Regions from separate parts of the Qipengyuania algicola genome, predicted to be linked through region 2. Evidence: predicted binding sites of a transcription regulator. Region 2 holds the regulator's gene; the other holds the start of a gene.

Region 1 (3,413 bases), 220 kb from region 2:
TACCGAACCCTGATTTTCCGGCATCGACCATCTGCGCCTCGCGCGTCTGCGCGCCTGCGATCAGCTCCGGTATCAGCGAAGCCTCGGGCAGGTTCTTCCAATATTTCTTGGGCATTTCGGACAGCATTGCACCGACTTTCAACCGCGCAGGGTTGAAGATGGAGGCGTAATATTTGCGCCACAGATCCTCCACCGGATCATCTCCGGGGGCGTCCTCGCGCCGCGCCGGAGGCCCTTCGCGCATGGTCTCGCCGTCCCAGTGCAGCGTGCCGCGCGGGGTCAGGATCGACCAGCGCATATTGGCGAAGCGGCGGCGGAAAAAGCCGGCATTGGCGCGTACGATGTGATGGTCAGGCTCGAACCAGGCGACGTAATGCTCCCCGCCGTCCCCATCCTCCACCTGCCGGAAACGGACGAAGGCGTGCATCTTGTGGCTGTCGCGGCGGACATTCTTGTCCCATTCCTCCACTCGGCGGACATCGGCGTCGGTCTTGTCCTCCATGATGCGCGGATTGGCCTGCAACCGCCACAGCAGGCGATACAGCAGTGCAAAACGCTCCGGGTCCGAATGCAGCGCGGCATTCTTCGCCACACCGAGAAACCGCTTGCTCGCCCGCACCGGCCGCGCATCGACAGGCGATGCAGGCAGCCGCGTATCACCGTTTGCGAACAGATCGCCCGCCCCGCCTGGCTCCACCCATGCCACGCGGTCGGGCGGAACATCGCACTGAATCAACTGCCGCGCCCGGTCACGCCAGAACGCGAAGTCGTCCGGCCGGGGCAAGTTTACCGCGTAATAGGCGCCCGGTTTGACATGTTGAAGCGCGGTCATGCCGCAAACAGCTCCAGTTGCTCCTGCGGCGGGGCGAGCAAGCGGCGCAGGTCGGCGCGGTCCGTCAGGGCGGTGGGACGCCAGTCGCAGGTCACGATGAAGGGGCGGATCTTGGTCAGCGACACAGTCAGCTTCGCCACATCGTCCAGCCTCAGCGTGCGGTGCCGCCGCGCCGCCAGTATCCGCTGCACGCCTTTCACGCCCAGCCCCGGCACGCGGAGCAACTGCTCCTTCGTGGCGCGGTTCACATCGACCGGAAACCAATCCCGAAATTTCAGGGCCCAGGCCAGTTTAGGATCAATATCCAGCGGCAGATTTCCGGCCTCATCCGTCGCTTGCATGATCTCGCCCGGCTTGTAGTCGTAGAACCGCATCAGCCAGTCCGACTGATACAGCCGGTGCTCGCGGATCAGCGGAGGACGTTTCAGCGGCAAGACGGCACTGGCGTCGGGGATCGGGCTAAACGCGCTGTAATACACCCGGCGCAGGCGGAAATTGTCATACAGGCGGCTCGCCTTGCCCACGATGTCCGCATCGCTGGCCGCATCCGCGCCGACGATCATCTGGGTCGACTGACCGGCGGGCGCAAAGCGAGGCGCGTGCTTGAACCGCTTCTTCGCGTCCTTCGCCTCAACGATGCTCGACTTCATGCCGCCCATCGCGCCTTCGATCTGGCGCGCGTCCTTGTCGGGCGCGAGGCGGGTCAGTCCGCTATCGGTCGGCAGCTCGACATTGATCGAGACACGGTCCGCGTGGAGCCCGGCCTGATAGACCAGCTGCGGATCGGCCTCGGGGATGGTCTTCAAGTGGATGTAGCCGCGAAAATCATGCTCCTCGCGCAGGATACGGGCCGTCTCGACCAATTGCTCCATCGTGAAGTTGGAGCTTTTGATGATGCCCGAGGACAGGAACAGCCCCTCGATATAATTGCGCCGGTAGAAGCTCAGCGTGAGGTCGGCCACTTCCTGCGGCGTGAAGCGCGCGCGGCGGACATTGCTGCTCTTGCGGTTGATGCAATAATGGCAATCGAAGATGCAGTGATTGGTCATCAGCACCTTCAACAAGGATATGCACCGGCCATCGGGCGCATAGGCGTGGCAGATGCCCATCCCCTCGGTCGAACCGATGCCCTTCCCACCAATCGAGTTCTTCTTGGCCGTGCCGGACGACGCGCAGGAGGCATCGTATTTCGCCGCATCGGCGAGGATTTCGAGTTTCTGCAAGATGCTCTGTGCGGCCATTCGTTCTATATATGTTCCTACGCACATTGAATCCAGTGCATTCTGCGCAAGGGTCAATCCACTCATTCAATGAGATTTTGTATCATTTGTTTTCAGGTACTTGCCGGGAACTCAATCGAGGGGAGCGCGTATTGCAGCCACGGACCGGGCCCCTCTGGCGAGCAACGCTCGTGATGTCGGACGTACCAACAGGGCGGCTGGTTCTTTCATGATCGGTCGCAAGTTTCACGCCGCCAACCGGCGAAGACCGGTGCGCGGCAGGTCTTGGAGAATGATTATGAAAATGCTTCCCGCGCTTCTCGCAACCGCGATGGTCGTATCCCCTACCGCCGCCATCGCGCAGGAAAAGGACTGGAATTTCGGCGACGGTGAAATGCCCGAGCGCTGGTCCACTCTCAACACCGATTACGCGATCTGCGATGCCGGTCTCAACCAAAGCCCCATCGATCTTGGCGCGGCCAATGCACGCGGCGATGTCGCGCTCGAAACCAATTTCGGCGAAACCACCGGCACAGTCGTTTTTGGCGAAGAAAAAGTGCAAGTCGATTTCCCTGCCGGCATGGGCATGACGTCGGGCGGAAAGTCCTTCAATCTCATCCAGGTCCACTTCCACACCCCGTCCGAGCACGCCGTGAATGGCGAGCGGACGCCGCTGGTTGCGCATTTCGTGCACGCCACCGATGCCGGTGAACTGGGCGTTCTGGGCGTGATGTTTGAAGAAGGCGAAGCCAATCCGGCGCTGGCCAAGATCACCGAACATGTAGGCCACCCCAGCGGCATGCTGGCCACATTCGACATCAACGACATGGTCCCCGATGATCTGTCGGTGTTCCGTTACATGGGTTCGCTGACCACCCCGCCCTGCAGCGAAGGCGTCAACTGGCATGTCGCGGACGAGCCGCTGACGGCCAGCGCAGAGCAGATTGCTTCCCTGCGCGGTGCATTGGGCGACAGCGCGCGTTCTCTGCAGCCGCTGGGTTCGCGCCTGCTGGTTGCCCCGGCCGAGTAAGCGGTCACAGCATTGAAATTGCAGGCGGCGGCGTATCGAAAGATGCGTCGCCGTTCTGCTGTCAGGCGCATAGGCCCTGCACATACCAGTCGGGCAGTCCGCCATTTCGGTCATTGCCCCGTCCGTCTCCGATCAGGCCGTGGCGATAGATCCAGTAGCGGCGGCCCTGCGTATCCTCGATGCGGTAATAATCGCGCAGCCGGGTGGTGGATTTCTCGCGCCACCATTCCGGCGCGATCCGTTCCGGCCCCTCCACCCGGACGATTTCGTGAATTTCGCCGCGCCATTGGAACCGGCGGGGATAGCCATCGGGCGTGGCATAGAGCACTGA
Region 2 (3,413 bases):
GGTTATCGAGTTCGCCCTGATGCCCATCGTCTTGTTCCACTTCCACCGGGCGGGAGTTTACGGCGCATTTGCCAATGTGGTGGCGATCCCGCTGGTGACGTTTGTTTCGATGCCCTTGATAGCGCTGGCGCTGCTGCTTGATCTGGTGGGCCTGGGCAAACCGGTCTGGTGGCTGGCGGAGTTCTCGCTCGATCAGCTGCTCGACATTGCCCATTGGACTTCGGCGCAGCCCGGTGCGGTAAAGCTGTTGCCGCAAATGTCTTACGCTACTTTCGCCATGTTTGTGACTGGCGGTTTGTGGCTGGCCTTGTGGAAGGGGCGCAAGCGGGCATTGGGGCTGGTCCCGGCGGCTATCGGGACGGCCATGATGATCGCCACGCCCGTTCCCGATATTTTGATTTCGGATGACGGGCGTCATGTCGGCATTGCGGGCGAGGATCGGCGATTGCTGATGCTGCGGGAGAGCCGGTCGGACTATGCGCGCGAGAATCTGCAAGAGATGGCCGGCACTTCGGGCGATGTTGTGCCGCTAGCTGACTGGGAAGGGGCCGAATGTTCGCGCGATTTCTGCGTCATCGCGATCGAGCGGGGCGGGCGGACTTGGCAAATATTGATGGCCCGCAGCCGCGATCTGGTGAGCGAGCGCGCCCTTTCCGCTGCCTGCGAGCGCGCAGATATCGTGGTGGCGGATCGTTATCTGCCGAGATCGTGTCTGCCGCGCTGGCTGAAGGCTGATCGGCGGACTCTGAGCGAGAGCGGCGGTCTGGCGATTGTTCTCGCAGACGAGACAATCACCCGAGTGGCGGACACCCAAGGACAGCATGGCTGGTGGCGCGGGCGAACCGAAGGCTTTGGGGGCGGAAACCCAAGGTAAACTGGCACAATTCTCTGTCATGAAAACAAATCCGGCCAGCGGTCCTTGAACCGCTGGCCGGATGTTATCTGCCTGGGGCCAGATGGGCTTAATGGTAGCGCCGCAGCAATCCTGCCAGCTTGCCCTGAACCTCGACCTGGGCAGGGGCGTAGACCTGCGCCTCGTAGGCGGCATTGGCCGGATCGAGCCGGACATTGCCGCTGTCACGGTGGAGATATTTCAGCGTGGCTTCTTCATTGTTTACCAGCGCCACCACGATCTCTCCGTCGCGTGCCGTGTTGGTCCGGCGGATAAGCGCAAAATCGCCATCGAAAATGCCTGCCTCGATCATCGAATCGCCCGAAACCTCCAGCGCGTAATGATCACCGGGGCCAAGCAGCGCCGCCGGGACCGGCAGGCTCTGATAGTCCTCCAGCGCTTCGATTGGAGCGCCTGCTGCAATCCGGCCATGCAGCGGGATCTCGATCACATCATTGGCAGGCTGCGGCGAGGCGGCCGGTGCGGACGTTCGCGCACCTACCAGATCATTGGCCGCTTGCGGCTTCTTGACCGCGCCCGGCACCGCGTCTTCCGGCTGCCGGATCACTTCCAGCGCCCGCGCGCGATTGGGCAGGCGGCGGATAAACCCCCGTTCTTCCAGAGCGGAAATCAAACGATGCACGCCCGATTTGCTTTTCAGATCGAGCGCTTCTTTCATTTCCTCGAACGAGGGCGAAATCCCTGTCTCTTCCAGTCGCTGCTGGATAAACTGGATCAGTTCATGCTGCTTCGCCGTGAGCATCGGCAAGCCTCCATTACCATTCAGACTTCGCGCACCGGACGGCGAACGAATACGGAACGATTACGGAACAGAATTCCCAAAGTCAAGCAATACAGCCATTTTGGAGGGGATAGGCTGGAACAGGCGTTCCTGATTTCGTCCCACGCAGGGACCGCTAGTTATCGGCGTGCCAGTCGCCCGATTTACCGCCGGATTTTGCCAGCAGACGCACCCCGCTGATGACCATGCCCTTATCGAGCGCCTTGGCCATGTCGTAGACGGTTAGCAGGGCGACGCTTGTCGCGGTCAGGGCTTCCATCTCGATGCCGGTCTTGCCCGTCAAAGAAGCGGTTGCAGTCACGCGCACGCGGGTATCCTCGACCGCACAATCCACGCTCACTGCATCGAGAGCTAGCGGATGGCACAGCGGGATCAATTCGCCGGTTTTCTTGGCCGCCATGATGCCCGCGATGCGCGCGGCTGCCAGCACATCACCCTTGGGCATAGTGCCTTCGCGGATCGCGGTGAGGGCCTCGGCGCTCATGGAAATGAACCCTTCCGCGACCGCGCGGCGCGCCGTTTCGGCCTTTGAGCCGACATCCACCATCCGGGCTTTTCCGGCGGCGTCGAGATGGGTCAGGTCTGTCATGGGGTAGTGTCTGGCATATCGCGGCGGGTCAGCACAGCCGTCTCATTTACCAGTCAGCAAAGCACGGGTCGCGGCCGCAACATCGGCAGAGCGCATCAGGCTCTCGCCAACCAGAAATGTGCGCACGCCGCAGTTCGACAGGCGGATGCAATCGGCATGGCTGGCGATGCCGCTCTCGCCGACCAGCAAAGCGCCGTCTGGTGCCAGATTGGCGAGCCGCTCGGTGGTTTCGAGACTGGTGTTGAAAGTTTTCAGATCGCGGTTGTTCACTCCGATCAGTCGGGAGCGTAGCGCGTGCGCGCGTTCCATCTCGGCCTCGTCATGCACCTCGACGAGCACGTCCATATCATGTTCGAGAGCGGCGCTTTCAATCTCGGCCATCTGGGCGTCCGAGAGAGCCGCCACGATAATCAGAATGGCATCCGCACCCATAGCGCGTGCCTCTGCACACTGCCATGGATCGACCATGAAATCCTTCCGCAGGACAGGCAGGTCACATGCGGAACGGGCGGCGACCAGATAATCTTCATGGCCTTGAAAATAAGGGGCATCGGTCAGGACAGACAGACAGGCAGCACCGCCTGCCTGATAATCGCGGGCATGGTCGGCGGGACGGAAATCCGCGCGGATAAGGCCCTTGGAGGGGGAGGCTTTCTTGATCTCGGCGATAAGGCCGAAGCCGCTTGCAGAGGCGCGGCGCAAGGCCTGTTCGAACCCGCGTGGCCGAGATTGCCTGCCCGCCTGCTCGGACAGCCGCCCAAGGGTGGTCGCCGATTTCCGCGCAGTCACTTCGGTGCGCTTGGTGGCGCAAATCTCATCGAGCTTGTTCATTGCGTGCGCGCCTAGACTGCCATGTCGATCCAGCGGACAAGGAGCTTGCGCGCATCCCCTTCATCGAGCGCGCGCGCGGCCATCGCTGCGGCTTCTTCCCAATCCTCCGACACTCCCGCAACCAGCAATGTCGCCGCCGCATTGAAAATCACCGCATCGCGGTAGGGGCCGGGTGTACCGCGCAGCAGAGCTTTGAGAGCCGCCGCGTTGTGCTCTGCATCCCCGCCACGGATGGCCTCGATAGGGGCGTGGGGCAGGCCCACAAAGGAAGCATCGGCCCGACGCATATCGAAACGGTT

What was found. Region 2 encodes LexA, which represses DNA repair genes until DNA is damaged. Its sites were predicted from a motif close to GTTCCNCNCTTGTTCT; they were not measured.
Region 1: a site for LexA is predicted at 2,076-2,091, ahead of ACFCW2_RS13095 (putative DNA modification/repair radical SAM protein). Genes of this name have one in related genera too.

The regions. Positions count from the first base shown of each region.
Region 1 is NZ_CP170453.1:2,747,365-2,750,777, forward strand. It holds gene ACFCW2_RS13090 (UdgX family uracil-DNA binding protein) at 1-832, opposite strand, end outside; gene ACFCW2_RS13095 (putative DNA modification/repair radical SAM protein) at 829-2,073, opposite strand; gene ACFCW2_RS13100 (carbonic anhydrase) at 2,351-3,082, shown strand; gene ACFCW2_RS13105 (DUF6504 family protein) at 3,144-3,413, opposite strand, start outside.
Region 2 is NZ_CP170453.1:2,524,507-2,527,919, forward strand. It holds gene ACFCW2_RS12000 (ComEC/Rec2 family competence protein) at 1-874, shown strand, start outside; gene lexA (transcriptional repressor LexA) at 963-1,655, opposite strand; gene moaC (cyclic pyranopterin monophosphate synthase MoaC) at 1,810-2,283, opposite strand; gene trpC (indole-3-glycerol phosphate synthase TrpC) at 2,326-3,114, opposite strand; gene trpD (anthranilate phosphoribosyltransferase) at 3,126-3,413, opposite strand, start outside.